4 regions of the Paenibacillus macerans genome follow, and region 1 is predicted to be linked to each of the others. Evidence: riboswitches for the same ligand, from Rfam matches in the RefSeq annotation. Region 1 holds a riboswitch; each other region holds the start of a gene.
What was found. Region 1 has a riboswitch for cyclic di-GMP ahead of DYE26_RS31745 (chemotaxis protein CheA). Riboswitches for the same ligand answer to the same signal wherever they lie in the genome.
Positions count from the first base shown of each region.

Region 2: it holds a riboswitch for cyclic di-GMP, as region 1 does, so the genes downstream of both, DYE26_RS33165 (hypothetical protein) here and DYE26_RS31745 (chemotaxis protein CheA) in region 1, are expected to answer to the same signal.
Region 3: it holds a riboswitch for cyclic di-GMP, as region 1 does, so the genes downstream of both, DYE26_RS24095 (transglutaminase-like domain-containing protein) here and DYE26_RS31745 (chemotaxis protein CheA) in region 1, are expected to answer to the same signal.
Region 4: it holds a riboswitch for cyclic di-GMP, as region 1 does, so the genes downstream of both, DYE26_RS32755 (methyl-accepting chemotaxis protein) here and DYE26_RS31745 (chemotaxis protein CheA) in region 1, are expected to answer to the same signal.

Region 1 is NZ_UGSI01000002.1:1,893,927-1,898,335, forward strand. Features, by position in the region: gene DYE26_RS31740 (WIAG-tail domain) at 1-1,191, shown strand, start outside; cyclic di-GMP riboswitch class I at 1,733-1,821, shown strand; gene DYE26_RS31745 (chemotaxis protein CheA) at 1,972-4,167, shown strand; gene DYE26_RS31750 (chemotaxis protein CheW) at 4,194-4,409, shown strand, end outside.
Region 2 is NZ_UGSI01000001.1:3,584,855-3,589,263, forward strand. Features, by position in the region: gene DYE26_RS16160 (ABC transporter ATP-binding protein) at 1-609, opposite strand, end outside; gene DYE26_RS16165 (ABC transporter permease) at 756-1,547, opposite strand; gene DYE26_RS16170 (ABC transporter permease) at 1,751-2,527, opposite strand; cyclic di-GMP riboswitch class I at 2,745-2,825, shown strand; gene DYE26_RS33165 (hypothetical protein) at 2,839-3,207, shown strand; gene DYE26_RS16175 (PAS domain-containing sensor histidine kinase) at 3,215-4,282, opposite strand; gene DYE26_RS16180 (sugar phosphate nucleotidyltransferase) at 4,316-4,409, opposite strand, start outside.
Region 3 is NZ_UGSI01000002.1:213,319-217,727, reverse strand. Features, by position in the region: gene DYE26_RS24100 (collagen binding domain-containing protein) at 1-1,274, opposite strand, end outside; gene DYE26_RS24095 (transglutaminase-like domain-containing protein) at 1,581-2,381, opposite strand; cyclic di-GMP riboswitch class I at 2,395-2,482, opposite strand; cyclic di-GMP riboswitch class I at 2,538-2,623, opposite strand; gene DYE26_RS24090 (glycoside hydrolase family 16 protein) at 2,872-4,409, shown strand, end outside.
Region 4 is NZ_UGSI01000002.1:2,137,861-2,142,269, reverse strand. Features, by position in the region: gene DYE26_RS32760 (M42 family metallopeptidase) at 1-164, shown strand, start outside; cyclic di-GMP riboswitch class I at 910-999, shown strand; gene DYE26_RS32755 (methyl-accepting chemotaxis protein) at 1,209-2,474, shown strand; gene DYE26_RS32750 (GAF domain-containing protein) at 2,493-2,927, shown strand; gene DYE26_RS32745 (thiamine pyrophosphate-binding protein) at 2,948-4,409, shown strand, end outside.

The sequences.
Region 1 (4,409 bases):
CTGCGGCGGGGCGCGGTGCAAAGCGAACACCTCGCCGCGGAGTCGGTGCAGGGCGCTCATCTGGCCGCTGAAGCCGTAGGGCCGCAGCATCTGGCACAGGGGAGCGTAGAGGGATGGCATATTGGCGAAGCGGCGATCGCATCGCGTCACATAGCCGCAGAGTCGGTGCAGGGCGCTCATTTGGCCCCTGAGTCTGTACGGGCGTTGCATCTGGCGAAGGAGAGCGTGGAAGGCCGGCATATCGAGGAAGCGGCGATCGCATCCCGCCACATCGGCCCCGAGTCGATCGATGTCTGGCATCTGTCGGCCGAACTGCTGCGAAACGGGCTGCTGCCGGAAGAAGGGATCGACGGGGAGGATATTCATCCGCTGTCGATAGGCCGGGTTCATCTGCAGGCTGAAGCCGTAGACGGCGAGGTGCTGGCCGCGGAGTCGGTCGGCGGCGAGCATCTGCAGCGGGGAGCAGTGCAAAGCGGGCATCTCGCCGCAGAGTCGGTGCAGAGCGCTCATTTGGCTCCTGAGTCCGTGCGGGCACTGCATCTGGCGAAGGAGAGTGTGGAAGGCCGACATATCGAGGAGGCGGCGATCGCATCCCGCCACATCGGTCCCGAGTCGATCGATGTCTGGCATCTGTCGGCCGAACTGCAGCGAAACGGGCTGCTGCCGGAAAAAGGGATCGGCGGCGAGGACATTCAGCCATTGTCGATAGATCGGGTACACCTTCAGGCCGGTGTTGTGGATGCCGACATTCTGGCCGAGGAGTCGGTCGGCGGCGAGCATCTGCAGCAGGGAGCGGTGCAAAGCGGGCATATTGCAAACGCGGCGGTCGGCAGCGCACAGCTTGCCGATGAAGCGATTGCCTCGCGCCACCTGAAAACCGGCGCGGTCGGCGCGGAGCACCTTGCCTTTACTCCGGTCCAGACGCTGCTGGATCAGCCGGCCAAACAGCTGTTTGGAATGTCGGCGTTTTTGTTGCAGCGCGATGAGGCCGAAACGCAAGTGAAGATTGAATTTGAAGAGCCGTTTGCTAATCCTAACTTTGTTATCGTTGCAATGACGAACCATTCGGCTTTTTACGCCACGCTAAGCGAACAAACTCAAGAATCGGCCGTCATTACGATTTCCAGGCTGAAGGAAAGCCATGTCCACTACGGCTTCGTCATGTGGATTGCCATCGGAAACGCGCATTAGAGTGTAGGGCCGATAAGATCGTAGCAAGGCCGCCGAGTTTATTCGGCGGCTTGTTGCCGTGCTTGCCGGGCGGGGAATTATTCCCGTCTGTGCCATATTCGTAGTGGGACTGACGGCATGGGCTGCGTATAGCAGCGATGGGCCGTATCCATTGGAAGTATCCAATAAACTTCGCTCAAACCGCCCATTTTGCACCTTGCCGAGTCTCATCTATTTGGATAGTATCCAATCAAGCGTCCAAATTTACGATTGAATTTCCATTTTAATTGGATATATCCAATGAGGTTTCGCCGGGGCTGTTTGTGGCTTCGCTGATCCGCCCTGAATCCGCCCTGAAGCTGACCTGAAGCTGTCACTGAAGTTCCTTAACACTGCCCCGAACTGCGTCGGATTACCTAAGGCCTGGCCGTGATTCCGGCTCGAAAAACGGCTGCATATTCCGCCGGTCAATCGGGCTTTCTCACGGCTCAGATCGACCGTTTTTTAGTATTTACACAATCTGCTCTGGCGTGTTAGTATGAAACCAACTAAAAAATAGCAAAGACTAGAAGGGCAAACTTGCCGAAAGACAAGGACGCAAAGCCACGGGCCTAAAGTACCAGCAACAGCTACGGCAGCCGGGTTTCTATAGTTGGATAGGCGTCCTCTCTTTCTTCGGGTTCTCTTTCTTCGGGTTCTCTTTCTTCGCTAGAAGGTTCATGAAGAAGGAGTTTTTTTATGTCTGAAATTTGTCGAATAAACATCAATAATGTCGAATTATGTAAAACGGGGAGATAGTTTATGGCAGAACGAGAGAATAGCGATCCGTTATTAGAGGTCTATCTTCACGAGAATTCGCAACTGCTCGAGCAGTTGGAACAGATCATCCTGGAATGCGAAGAGCTTAACGCTTTTCCGTCCGCCGCCATCCACGACATTTTCCGTATTATGCACACGATCAAAGGCTCCTCCACGATGATGAATTTCGATAACATCGCGGCTTTGTCGCACATCATGGAAGATCTGTTTGCGTTTATCCGCGAACATCAGCCCCGCTTGGCCGATTGCACGGCGTTGTCCGAGCTGGTGCTGCAGGGCGGCGATTTCATTAAGCTTGAGCTGTATAAGATCAGGCAGGGCGATTCTCCCGACGGGGACGCATCTTCGCTGAAAAGCAGCATTACCGGATATTTGGAAGAACTAAAAGCCGCACAGCATGCCGGGCCGGCAGTTTCCCCTCTTCAAGGCCCCGAAACCGGCAAACGTCAGGATGGTGAGGTCTCCCCCTCCGACGCTCATTTAAAAGCCGTTCTTTATTTTGATGACGATTACAACATGGAGAATGTTCGGGCATATCAAGTCGTTCACAGCCTGCAGGAAATGACCGAGCATTTCGCCTACTGGCCCGAGGACATTGCCGAAAATCCCGAAACAGCCTCGCTCATAAGAGAGCAGGGCTTCCAAATTCTGTTCCGGAACGGCGAATCCGCGGACACGGTAGCTGCTTACCTGTCGCAGGCGCCATCCTTAAAGCATTTGGAAATGATCAATTTGCCGGAACAAAGCCGGGCAGAGCCTGAGGCAGAGACGGCCGCCGCGGCAGAGACGCTTCAGCCGATACCCGAAGCGGAAGCGCGAACAGGAGAGTCTACGGCGGCACATTCTGCAGCGCACGCAGCAGCACTTTCTACGGACGCCGCACCTGCCTCCCCTTCCGAGCCGGGCGCCGCCGAACCCTCCCAGGTGCCGGGAGCGGCTGCCCGCACTTCGCAGCCGCCGGAGGCCAAAACGCAGGATATTGCCAGAGCTAATGCCTCGCAGCATTCCAGTTTCATCAGCGTGAATTTGGCCAAGCTCGACGAGTTGATGGACCTGGTCGGCGAGCTCGTCATCGCCGAATCGATGGTCACGCAAAACCCGGAATTAGCCGGACTGGAGCTTGAACAGTTTCAGAAGGCCGCCCGGCATCTGCGGAAGATCACCGGCGAAATCCAAGACAAGGTGATGTCGATCCGCATGGTGCCGCTGGTTAATACGTTCCAAAAAATGAACCGCATCGTACGGGATATGTGCAGAAAACAGGATAAATCAGTCCGCTTGGAACTGCTTGGCGAGGATACGGAAGTGGACAAAAACATCATCGAGCACATCTCCGATCCGATCATGCACCTTGTACGGAACGCGATCGACCACGGCATCGAAACGCCGGAGGAACGCCTGGCAGCGGGCAAGGAAGAATCCGCGACGTTGACCCTTGAAGCGAAAAACGTCGGCAACGAGGTGTTCATTATCGTGCGCGACGACGGCAGGGGGCTGAACAAAGCGAAAATTTTACAGCGCGCCCGCGAGCGGCAAATGCTGTTCAAGGACGAATCGGAGATGAGCGACCGCGAGATTTACAACTTGATTTTTCTCCCCGGCTTCTCCACGAAAGAGGTCATTACCGAGTATAGCGGGCGCGGGGTCGGCATGGATGTCGTGATGCGCAATATCGAAAGCGTTGGCGGGAATGTGTCGGTGGACAGCGCGGCAGGCGAAGGAACGACGATTACGATCCGCATTCCGCTGACGCTGGCGATTATCGACGGCATGAACGTGAAGGTGGGGAAGGCGAGATATACGATCCCGACGACGGCGATCAAGGAATCGTTCCGCGCCGCCCCCGGCAGCGTGGTCACCGATCCCGACGGCAACGAAATGGTCATGGTGCGCGGGCAGTGCTACGGAGTACTGCGCCTTTACGAACGCTATAAGGTCAAGACCGAGATTACCGCGATGGAAGACGGGATTTTGATCATGGTGGAGCAGGACGGCACGCCGTTTTGCGTTTTTGCCGACGAATTGCTCGGGCAGCAGCAGGTTGTGGTCAAGAGCTTGCCGGCGTATATCCGTAAAATCCGGAACATCGGGGGCTTGGCCGGCTGCACGATGCTCGGGGACGGAAGCATCAGCCTGATCCTCGATGTCGGGGGACTCGTCAAGGCATCGGCATCATAGGACAACCAAGCAAAGGAGAGGGAGACATGGCGAATCAAGAGGCAAGCCTGCCGCTGGAGCAGGACGACGACACGCAGAAAGGAAAGTTCCTCACGTTTATGATCGGGAGCGATGTTTACGGCATCGAAATCAAATTCGTCACCGAAATCATCGGCATCCAGGCGATTACCGAGGTGCCGGAGTTGCCGGAGCATATCCGCGGCATCATCAATTTGCGCGGCAAAATCATTCCGGTCATGGAC
Region 2 (4,409 bases), on a different contig from region 1:
TTCCTTGTTCAAGGTTTGCAAAAACTGGCGGATGTTGCGTTTGGCGTGCACGTCAAGGCCGATCGTCGGTTCGTCGAGGAACAGCAAATCCGGATCGTGCAGCATGGCGGCCGCAATGTCCGCCCGCATCCGCTGGCCCAGCGACAGCTTGCGCACCGGCGTCATCCAAAATTCGTGCAGGTCCAGCAGCTCGGCAAACCGGTCCAGGCGCTCCCGTTTTTCCGCCGGGCTTACGCCGTACATTTCCGCTAGGATGTCGTAGGAATCCTTCACGGGCAAATCCCACCACAGCTGGCTGCGTTGTCCGAACACGACACCCAACCTGCGAACGGCCCGCCGCCGGTCGCGATGGGGATTGAGGCCGCCGATCATAACCGTGCCTGAGGTCGGATGCAAAATGCCGGTGAGCATCTTGATCGTCGTCGACTTACCTGCGCCGTTGGGACCGATATAACCGACAAACTCCCCGCGCTCGATGTTGAAGCTGATGCCCCGGACCGCCTCTTTCAGCCGGTATTCCCGCGAAAACAGCGTACGCAGGCCGGACAGCTTTCCCTCCCGCACGACGGGTGTTTTGAACTCCTTATATAAATGGCTGGCTTCGATCATAAGCCGCTCCTCCTTTTCGTCCTGTATGCCTTCGCTTACCCTTACGCAGCATGCCTTCACTGACTTATACACAGCATGCCTTCACTTACTCGTACGCACTAGCTTCCTTGTACTTACGGCCTTCCGTTCTTACTCTCCCTGTGCGCTTAGCTTCCTGTGCTTTGATATTTCGTGATGCCGAACAGCCAGAACCGCAGGCTTGCGGCTAAGCATACCGCCGCCGCCCCCGCCGTCGCCGCAAGGATCCACGGCCCCCATTCGCCCCGTAAAATATAGAGCGAAGGTACATAATTCACAAAGCCGACCGGGATCACGAACAAAAATAGCGAGGACATCCACTTCGGATACAGGGTGAGCGGGTATCGCGCCGCCGTTTGAGCGGCATCCTCGGTGAAGTTTTGCAGTTCGCTGATGCGGGTCGTCCAGAAACCGAGCGTAGCCGTAGCAAGTCCGATAGAAAACAAAATGACCGCGCCGGTAACGATAATGAATAGCGTAAACGGTACTGCAATCCAGCCGACTTGTCCGCTATGCGTCATCGCGCCGAGCGACCAGCACAGGATGAAACCGCCCTGCAGCAGTTCGCCGGGCATCAGCCGGAAGTTCTGCGGCATTAAAGCGAGCAGCACCGGCATCGGCCGCGTCAATAGCTGGTCGAGCTCTCCGCCGACCAGGTATTTTTCCAGATGGTGCACCTCCTCGGCAAACGTGCGGTACAGCGTCCTGGACAACGTCATCACCGCAAACAAATACCCGATCTCGTAAACCGACCAGCCCTGTATTACGCCGAACTTGTCCAGAACGATCGCGATCATCAGAAATTCGGAAATCTGGATCAACGCGGCCAGCACCGTACCCAGCACAAAATTGAATTTGTACTGCATCCGGCTTTTTATGCTCGTACGGATCAGCAGCCGGTACAGGTTCAGCCAAGACATCGGCTTCGCGCCAGCGGACCGGGCCGGGCCGGCAGTGACCTTCGAAAATCGTCCGCCGCTGCCGCTAATGTCATCGTACATTTCGTGCGTGCCGTCTATGCCGCTCATAGGCTTCTGCCCGCTCTTAGACTTCCGCCCGTTCTTTGGCTTCCGCCCTCTCCCAGGCTTTTGCCCGTTCTCAGCGCCAGGCCCCTTCCTCTCGTTCATCCGCCCTGCACCTCCACTTTCCGCCGCAGCAGCCGGGTTGCCAGCAAGCAGCAAGCAGTCATCAGGACGCACCAAAGCAGCGTTCCCCATAAGGCGGAGCCGCTTCCGTTTCCAAGATAAATCGTTGTGGGAACATAGAGCAGGTAAGGGTAAGGCGATAGCCAGGCGAGGTTTTCCAGCGGTCCGGGCAGCCATTCCAACGGGATGAAAAATCCGGCAAGCAAATTGATCAGCGCGCTATTGGCCCAATAGAGCCAGGACGATTCCATCGTCCACAAGGCGCTTACGCCGATCAAATAATTGATGCAGATCGACAGATAGGAGGCCCCGAGCAACCCTAACACGGTGTACAACACGGCGGTCCATTGATTTGGAATTTGCAATGAAAAAATGAAGAAATACAGGAGATAAATCGGGATGGATTTGAAAATGAACTGGTAGGCGATCTGTCCCCATTCCCTGGCCATCGTATGGCTGAACAGATGGACGGGACGCATCAGATCAAGCGCGATTTGCCCGGTCCTGACGGATTGGGGGATGCCGAGCCCGTTCGTGATGAAGCTGGTGATCCAGAGACACGCCTGGGTGAAGGCGATATAATTCACCATTCCCTGCGTTCCGTACTCTCCCAGCGGGTGGTCCTTCCCCAACCCGATCCAGATGCACGCATACATAAATCCGAACATCGCGCTCGCGAGGTTGTGCACCATATGGGCTCCGCGGTACTGCAAATTGCGGGCATAGGCTTTGGAAGCCAGCGTGAAATAAAGCATCCGGTTAAACACCTCCGATAAGCTTATTTAGAGGGGGGGTCCCCCCTCATAGACGGGCAGACCCGTCCACTTCAGTCAAGGCGATTTTGCAAGAAGGGTATTATCATACCTTAATATTCCAAGAGTGGCAAGAGAAATTTTGCGCACCCGGATTACCAGGAAATGGATTGCATGTTTTATGGAATCGTGATACGATGTTTTTTGTGAAAAAAGCGGCTACGATAAACGGCAAACCTGTCGAAAGGCAGCGACGCAAAGCTAAAGGGCCTTCCCGCAAGGATGGCAGCCAGCTACCGAACAGAAGGCTTTTTTTGTTTTTTTATATGTATATTAATTTAAGTAGGCTCAACCTAGAAAACAGGTATTCGACAGTCGGCTGCTGGAGCGCACCAAACGCCGGTCTTCAAAATAGCGGTAATTTATGTGCTTATTATCCGGAGCCGGGCATGTTCATCCCCATTAGCGGCATCTTTGTTCCTTATTCGCTTGTGAAGGGCCCAGAACGCGGGCGTTTCCTTGCGACTGAAGACAATAGCGGCATAAATCGTCTCTATTTCTCTCAAATTGACGGATATCGCCGGAATAGCGGCATTTTTTGCCCTTATGTTTTGCGCTTTTCGCAGGAGTTTCTCATGATCGTTTGGTCAAGCGCCGTTTTGGGTTTTTGTGCTATAAAATAGGAAACGCTTAATCCAAATGAACGGGTTTTGGCATACGCAAGCAGAATGTACTTCCTTGCCCTACTTCCGAGGTTAACGTAATCGTCCCCCCGTGGTCTGTTGCAATTTTTTTGACGATATAAAGGCCCACGCCGCTGCCCTTAATTTGACGGGAACCCGAATTGCCGGCTCGATAAAATTTATCGAACAGCCGCGCATGCATCTCCGCGGGAATTCCTATTCCGTAATCCGTAACCTCGATGATATAATAGTCTGCTTCTTCCGCGATTCGGATGAGTACTAATGGTTTGCCGGGAGAATATTTAATCGCATTGCTGATTAAATTGTCAAAAACTTGAGACATTCTAAACCGGTCCGCGTAGATGAAAGCGTCTTCAACCTCGGAATCCACCTCGATAAGATGCGATGATTTCAAATTCCACCGTTCGGTCACTTCGTGAATGAGTTCAATCAGCGGTACATAAGTTTTATGATAGTTATACCCTCCCGATTCCAGCCGCTCACTGTCCAAAACATCCTCAAGCAGATGGGACAACCGGTTTCCTTCCGCAAAAATGATTTCCATGTAACGCCGCCTGTTCTCCGCGGAAATATCGTACTGCATCAACATTTCCACATAGCCCAGCAGCGTCGTCAGAGGTGTCCTTAATTCGTGGGAGACCACGCTGATCATTTCGCGTCTCTGCGGATCGGCCGCCTCTTCTTCGCCGCATTCCCGAAATACCAATAAATACCCGTAACACGCCGTTTGCGCGGTATCCAATACCGGGCTTACATAAAACGAGAACAAACGCCTAGGTCCTTGGGCATATGGGAACTTCCCCTGATTTCCGTTCACCTCTCCTTTTCGAAACGCTTGTATGGTCTTGGTCAGCTTATGGTCCTCCTGCTGAATGTTCGCATCCATAGCTTTGGTAAAAGCCGTAATATCCTGCCCCGTCATCTCTTCCAAGCCGAACAAATCTTTGAGCCTGCGGTTCATAAACACGATCGTCCCCCTAGTGTCGCATTTAAGGATACCTTCCTGAAATGATTCCAAGTAGTACGTATCGATGTCCTGTTGTTCCTCAGCCATGTTTTCTCTCATTCGCCAACCGCTTGTCCGGTTTTACCGCCTGGCCGGCACCTCATGGTTTTGCTCTTCCCCCTTTCCCTCCTTCGCCATCCAAGGATCGGCATAACGGATCATGTCGCTGTCTTCG
Region 3 (4,409 bases), 1.7 Mb from region 1:
TCCTTCTCGAATTGAAGGCTGAATCCGTTCTTACCCGCCGATTCGGCGGTGTATTCATCCTTGGCAACCAGATCTTTATCAGCCTTCGAATCCCCGTTGTACACCTTCAGCGAATCGGCAATCCATGTATGAATTTCGCTGAATTCATCCGTGATGACCGCTTTCTCTTTTGGAATCTTCTTTTCATTGAAATTGTATTTCACAGTCCAAGTGATGATTCCGGTGCTGTTATCCACGCTAAACGATTTATCCAAAAATTGGCCGCGGTTTACCGTTACCGTAGCGGTCGATTTGGCATCTTCCGTTCCGTCGCCGGACAAGACAGCGGTGTTTTCAAAGCGCGACTGCTCACCGGTAAGCTTCGTCGAAAAGCGAATCTCATAAGCCTTGCCGATCGTCTCATCCTGGAACGCAAGCTCCAGTTTCGCGCCACCGTTCGTTTCGACCTTATATTTGCCGGAATCTACCTTGTCGCCAAGGGCCGCCGATCCGTCACCGTTAACTTGCAAACGGTAAACCTCCACAGAGTCAGCAATAAGCTCCAAACCTTCAGGCAGTGCGTCAGTGATCACCGCGTGCTTGATTTTTTCCAGCGACTTGTTAACTTGAACCGTCCAATCGATCCGATCTTTGCCGATCGCTTTCCCTTGCTTTTCGATCAGCTTTCCGCCCTTCGGCTTCAGATTCACGATAGCGGTCTGCACTCCGCTTTTTACTGGAATGGCAATAACGACTTCCGTACTGCCTTTAAGGACTTCCTTCTTAAATTCCGTACGAATTTCCAGCTTGCCGGCGATGTTGGAATGACTCTCCACGTAATCATTGAAGGTCATCACAACTTTCCCGTTCAGATCGACCGTAAACCGGCCGACTTTCCCTTGATCGGCAAGAAGCGGGGCATCAATATCCGTAAAAATTTCAAACTGCCGCGGCAGCTCGAAGCTGAATGTATCTCCATTCTTGTAGCCGTGTCCGTTTGGAAGCTCCCATTCATAGCTGAGGTTGACGGCCGCGCCGACGTCCAAACTGCTATCGGGATTATACACCGCATCAATCACGGTACCGTTTAAATCGGTTAACACGACTTTGGTTAAAATACTCTCCGCACTGGCGACTGGCCTGGCGACTGGCCTGGCGACTGGCGCCGGCCGGTCATATACGCTATCCGTCACGGATTCTTGCGCGCTGCCCGTTGATTCTTGCACGCCGGCCGCTGCGTTCGCCGTCCAAACGGATGCGCCATACAGCGTCTGCATCAGCAACAGCAATGCCACAACGATTCCACAAACCTTTTTCCTCGTAATCTCTCCCTCTGTCTCTACATCACCCTCATTATATTCGGTTCCGATCCGCCTTCCGTGCGCAATTCGGGCCATGCATCCATCGGACAACATGTCGATAGGGTAATTTTCAGTCCATCACCTCCGCTGATCTTTATTGGCGCACGATGAATTGTGCCTGTATTTTCTTCAGAACCAAATGGGCTTCCGCCATTATATATGCCAATACTATACAATTTCTCAACAACGCCAAATAAGCCTTGGACATATCGTCCAAAGCCTATGTTTATTTCGTAAAAATCAATAGTATTTCACCGGGGAATAACGCGAGGCGTCTTTAATCATGTTGACCCCTGTCTCACTGCTCTTCCAGCCCGCATCGACAGTTGTATCAATGGTTACCCATTGTCCGTTCAAATAAACTTCATTCCAAGCGTGGTAAACATCAACGTATTCCGAAGTTCCCATAACAAGCTTGGCCGGAATTCCGATACTCCGCAACATGGAAGCGAACAAGGAGGCATAGTCGTAACACATCCCTTTCCGCCCTGCCAACGTGCGGTTGCTATCGGGAAGGTAGTCCGTCAATTCGCTGGCTGCCAGAGTATGATCGTACCGGATCGTCCCGACAATATATTCATAAATAGCGTGCACTTTCTTCTCGTCGGACGGAGCGGATTGGGCAAGCTTCTTCGCAAGCTGGGCTGCCTGATCCCTATCGCTCCAATCGACATTTTGCACAGAGTTCAAAAACACTTTGCTGTCATCCGCAAGTTGAAGTGTAACGGCCGCTTCCTGAACGATTTTGTATTTGGTACCGCTGACTTGTTCCAGAACGGTAACCTTATATTCACCATTGCCCATCTGGAGCGGAAATACTTCCTGCCGCTTATCCGGCGAAAGGACATAGGTATATTTGTCATTACCTTTTGCGATCATGAGCTTCGTTTTGGCCCCGGCTTCCGCATCATAACGAATGACGACGGCGCCACGGTCCAACTGCTCCAAACCCAACCAATCTTCGGACGGGGCAGCTTGTACATCCGGAGCCCACATCAATAACGCAAAAAGCCCTACAATAGCGAACACAATGTTGCGCATACTGCAAACTCCCTTCGGCGGCCAGGCTGCCATTGACGTTTCGTCAAGAAGGCCCTGTGGCTTTGCGTCCCTGTCTTTCGACAAGTTTGCTATTTTCGTAATAGAGTTTCACAGATACTGATACATCTTCTCCAAAAAAACAAAAAAGCATCTTCGTTCGGTAGCTGGCTGCCATTGACGTTCGTCAAGAAGGCCCTGTAGCTTTGCGTCCTTATCTTTCGACAAGTTTGCCGTTATCGTGATCAGCTTTTGTGAATCTATCATATCAAATATATGGAATACCATCAAGAGAAAATTTGGAATTTTGTCGAACTATCATTCCTCCCCCGAACTCACTCGAACTCACCCGAAAAAATAGGACCCCACCAAAAAAATAGCACCTGTTCATCCGGTGATCACATTCGATAGAATAAAAATGTACTATAATGTTAGTATTTTCCTGACCGTGTATGGGATAGGAGAATCCACTATTGATTAAGGGAGGGTATTTATGAAGCAAAAAGTTTTCAGTTTGTTCCTGGCGCTAGTTATGATGGCCAGCGTCAGCCTGCTATCAACTTCGCCGGTTCAGGCCGCTGAAGGAGCGGGAACGGCCACTATCACCTCTATGGATTATTTTTCAGCGTCGGACGGACCTGTCATCACAAAATCAGGGGTTGGACAAGCCAGTTACGGATTTGTGATGCCTAAATTCAATGGAGGCTCCGCCACCTGGAATGATGTGATCCAAGACTTGGGCGTTAATGTGAAAGTGGGCGGCAGTTGGGTCGATATTGACAGTGCCGGCAGCTTTGTCTACAACCAAAACTGGGGCCACTGGAGCGACAGCGGCTTTAACGGTTATTGGTTCACTCTTTCCGCGACAACCGAAATTCAACTGTACTCCAAAGCGAATGGGGTTACGCTGGATTACACTCTTGTGTTTCAAAACATCAACAAAACCACCATTACGGCGATGACGCCTACACAAGGGCCGCAAATTACGGCGGATACTACGGGCGGCGCCGGCTTTACCTATCCGGTTTTCAACAATGATCCGGCAATCCCCTTTGCAGCTGTGGCCGATGATTTGAAAGTGTACGTAAAACCTGTAAACAGCAGTGCATGGATCGATATTGACAACAATGCGGCCAGCGGCTGGATCTACGATAAAAACTTCGGCCATTTCACCGATGGAGGCGGCGGCTACTGGTTTAACGTCACGGAGTCGATCAACGTCAAATTAGAATCGAAAACCTCTTTGGTTAACGTCATTTATACCATTATCTTTAATGAACCCGTAAGAAATTCTTATGTCATTACTCCCTACGACGGAACGACCTTCACGGCCAATGAAAGCGGTGCGATCGGTGTGCCGCTGCCTAAGATTGATGGAAACGCGCCGGTAGCCGATGAGCTTGGAAATTTCGTATACCAGATTAACATGGGTGGGCAATGGGTCAATTTAGGGGATTCCGGTCAGAGCGGATTTGTATACTCCGCCAACGGTTACAATAACATGTCCGCCGCCAATCAGTGGGGGTATTGGGTCGACCACATCTACGGGCTATGGTTCCAGCCCATCCAGGAAGATCTGCAGATCCGCATCGGCTATCCATTAAACGGGCAGGCGGGCGGAAATGTCGGTGATAATTTCGTCTACTACACCTTTATCGGAAACCCGAACGCTCCCCGTCCGGATGTAACCGATGGCGAGGATATTTCTGTCGGAACGCCAAGCAACCCGGCCATTGAGGGCATGGAGCTCATCTGGCAGGATGAATTTAGCGAAAATAAGCTGGATACGAGCAAATGGAACTATGAACTGGGTTACTATCTCAATGACGATCCCGGTACCTGGGGTTGGGGCAATGCGGAACTGCAGCACTATACAAACAGTACGCAAAATGTATTTATCCAGGACGGAAAGTTAAACATCCGGGCCTTAAACGAGCCCAAATCCTTCCCGCAGGATCCTAGCCGGTATGCACAATACTCCTCCGGGAAAATCAATACCAAAGATCATTTTTCGCTCAAATACGGCAGAGT
Region 4 (4,409 bases), 240 kb from region 1:
GCATCGGCGTGCCTTCGGGCGTGATCGGCATCTGCTCGCGTTATATCCACACCTCGTCGTCCATCATCCATACCGACGACTACGCGGCCGCCAAGGAGCTGCTGATCCGGCTCGTCAAAGGGCTCGACCGCACAACGCTGGCTACCATTCTGGAGCGGAGCTGACCAAACGGCGGGGGCGCTGCTTTAATTAACGCCTGGATGGCAGGCTAACTCCTTGTTTAGCTTGACCGTCCGGCGGTTTTATTTTCGCTTAAGCAAGCCCGGTGAGCTCTCCCGCTGGATCCTGGCGACGGACCGAGACGCCTTTATTTCGGCGAAATCGCCGGCTTTCAGAATCTAACGGACACCGGACGACCTTACTCGGCACTAGCGTTGCATTAATTCTCTAGCCACAACTAATCTAACGGTTGCCACAACCGCTATTCGCTCAAAAAACGTTGATTTCAAATTGTAACGGTTGCCATAGCGCTTATTTCACTGAAATCCGGCTCATTTTGCTTAGATTCAGGCATATAACGCTTCTCACAACCGTTAAAATTTTGAACAGGGCTTTTTTCGTCAAATAGCCGCTATTACAACCGTTAGATTTTCTGCGAACCCAATTTTGCTTCGAACACCTAAGCCTTTCCAGGAAAACTGAACCCAGCCGTATGCGATAGGTCGCCATCAATACCTTGAATCTAAAATAGGATATATAGTACATTATTCCTATTAGACCCATATTTTACCTTCTTTTTCTAGAGCCAAAGTCATCCCCTTATAGTCCCCTATTATTGAAAATTTTTTGAATTTGCCGAAAATTTTATGAAATATCAGGGCCCGCTTTCCGATATAAGTAATATATTCCTAATCTGTGGGAGCGCCGCGACTTCACTCTCCCATCATTCACAACCAAATACAAGGAATAGGATGTAAATCGCAAACCTGGCCGAAAGGCAGGGACGCAAAGCCACGGATCTAAAATTCTTAACGGAATCATGACCGCCGGGATGCCAACCTTATGCCGAATCATGGCTTGTTGGCCGCCGGACTTTCTTCGCGAAAGTCTTTTTTTGGTTTCAATTAGGGCTTGGGGCCAGGTTAAAACGTCGCGGCGAAGCTTCGGACAAGGAAGGAGGGGACCTGCTTCTAAAAAAGTTAAAACGGCGAAACACGGAAAACGGCAGCTGCTAAGGGTATTAGAGTGACAGCAAAGGAGTAAGTAACTTGAAATTATCCCATTTCGGTAAAGGCTTAGCCCGCAAGTTGTTGTTGCTGATTGCCGGACCGCTTGCGGTGCTGGCGATCGTGCTCGTTCTGATCTTCTGTCTGCTTGGACTGATGAACGTCTGGGCCGCCGCGCTGATGATCGCCCTGTTTGCCTTGATCGGCGCGGGGGAGGCCGTGCTGATTGCCGGGCTGCTCGACAAATCGTTCCAAAAAATGGCCGAGCGGACCAAAGCCATGACGGAAGGCGATTTAGCCTTCGACGGCGACGTCCAGGTGATGGACGAATTCAGCGAACTGGCCGGCCACCTGAAGCTGATCGGCGCCCAATTAAGGGAAGCGGCCGGGCAAATGCAGGACATGTCGGCCAAGGTAGCCGATACGTCGCGGGACTTGACGGGCAATATGGAGTTTTGCAACGACCTCGTTGTAGGGGTCACGGAATCGATCAAAATGATTTCCGAAGGTAGCGAGCAGCTCGTCGAAAGTGCACGGAACAACCATTTGATGCTTGAAGAAGTCGGAAAAGGCATGGAGCACATCGCCCTGTCAGCGCAAGGTGTGGCGGAGGAAGCGACCGAGGCCGCGGCTCAGGCGAATGCGGGCAATGAAGGCATCGACCGCCTGGTTGACCAAATGAGCAAAATTTACGAAACCACGGTCGCTTCGTCGCAAACCGTAAACCAACTCGGCGAGCGGACGGAAGAAATCGACAAGGTCACTCTGCTGATCTCGGAAATTTCCAGTCAAATCAATTTGCTGGCATTAAACGCGGCTATCGAGGCCGCAAGAGCGGGCGAATACGGCAAAGGGTTCGCAGTGGTCGCGGGCGAAATCCGCAAGCTTGCCGAGCAATCGGCGGCATCGGCCAAGGACATCGCCGAGATGGCCGGCCATATCCGCACAGGCTCCGATCAATCGATCGAAGCGATGAAACGGGTCATGGCCGAGGTCGAGACCGGAAGCGTCCTCGTTACCTCCGCCGGCGATTCGTTCCAGCAAATCGTGCATTTGGCCGAGCAGGTGTCCACCCGGGTTCAGGAAGTTTCCGCGGTGACGCAGCAGATCAGCGCAAGCACGGAACAAATCATGGACTCCGTAAGACAGACGCTCGAGATTACCGAGGTCAATCTGGCCGGGACCAAGGAGATCATGGCTTGCTCGGAAGAACAGTTGACCGCCATGGAAGAAACGCTCGAATCTTCCAAGCAGCTCGAGACGGAAGCCGAAAAACTGAAGTCCCTATTAAACAGATACTCAATCTAGCAAGCGAGGAGGATGGACATGGAACGATTAGCTTTGCTGTTTGAAGCGCTGGAACGCCTGACCGGCGTGGCCGATATCGCCTATCACGAAATCAGGGAAGGCCGCTTGAACCCGGTGTTGAAAACGAAAACGGATCACCTTGGCGTGGAGCGGTGGAAAAGCGTACATGCGCAAAATCCGGTCTATATCGAACATGACCGCCTGCTTCGCGAACTGATGGCCCATCCCCAAACGGCGGCAGTGGTCCAGGACGTCAAAAACGATCCCAGGTCGGCCGATGAGTTTTTTCTGTTCGGGATCGACAGCATCATGGTTATTCCCGTCATGCAGGACGGCGCGGTACAGGGGATTGTCGTTGTCGCCTCGATAGGCAAGCTGCATTTTTTCTCCGCCGAGGAGATCGAACGTGCGGAAGCACTGGTGAACGAATACAGAGATGCGTTTCAACACTAGGATAAGGAGATATCCGGAATATGAACATAGCCGAAGCCATACTCAAGTATTTGAAGGAAACCGGAGTGGATTGTATTTTTGGGATTCCGGCAGGAATCATCGGTCCGATTTACGATGCGTTGATCGATGTCGATATGAAGCCGATCATTACGAAAAATGAAGCTGGAGCGGCTTATATGGCGGCGAGATATGCCAGCACCTCCGGGAAGCTGGCCGTTTGCGCCGGCGCCGGGGCGGTAGGCGTAGCGAACATGATGAACGGGATCGCCGACGCCATGCGGGCCAAAGCTCCGCTGCTCGTGATTACCGGCTACGTAAACCGGTGGCAGATCGGCAAAGGTGCCATCCAGGAGATGGACGCCCAGCATATCGTCAGACCGATCACCAAATACAGCAACACGGTCATGAACGAAACGGAAGTCATGGCCGAGCTGGACAAGGCGGTAAGGATCGCCCTTACACCTCCTTTCGGGCCAGTACATATTTCCGTGCCGATCGATGTGCAGCGGATGGAAGCGCCCCCCAGCCTTCCCGCCGCCCCGGATCCCGCGCTGCTTCAGCGGATTCCGTTCGATCCGGCGGAGTTGGACCGGGCGGCTGCCCTGCTGAACGAAGCGGAGCATGGACTCATCATGGTCGGACGCGGCGGGCGCGCCGCAGCCGAAGAGATTATGCGCCTTAGCGAGCGGCTGCAGTGGCCCATCATTACGACGCCGTCGGCAAAAGGAATCATCCCCGCCGACTTCCCCCTTAACCTGGGGAATTACGGGTTTTCCAGCACCGACGCGGCGTTTGAATACGTCAACGCTTCCCCGGCTTCGTGCCTGGTCATCTTGGGAACAAGCCTTGGGGAAGCCTCTACCTGCAATTTCAACGAAGCGCTTGTGGCCGGACGCAAAGTGATCCATATCGACCGCGACGGCAAAGAGCCGGGGAAGGTCTTCAAAACGGACGCGGCGGTGGTCGCCGATCTCCAGGACGCGGTCCCCTATCTTCTCCGGCAGGCTCAGCCTGCGCCAGGAGCTTTCAAAAAGCCGCTGCCGCTTAACGAACCTTATGAACTCAATCATACCGGCTTGTCGCTGCGGCTGTTTTTGGAGAAGCTGTCCAAGGTCATGCCGCGGGATACGCGTTATGTGTGCGATATCGGGGAATTCACCAACTTCGTGCTGAAGTATCTGGAAGTCCCCGCGGGCGGAGACTTTGAAATCAATCTAAACTACGGAGCGATGGGCTCGGCGATGGCCGGCGGACCGGGACTCTATCTGGCCGATTCAAGCCGTCCGGTCGCGGTGATCGCCGGCGACGGTTCGTTTTTCATGAACGGTTCCGAAGTGCTTACGGCCAAGGAGTACAAGCTGCCTATCACCTATATCATCATCAATAACGCTATGCTTTCCTATGTCGAACGCGGGCAAAAATTTCTGTACAACCGCACGATGCCGGACTATAAGCAGGAGCGGATATCCATCGCCGACATGA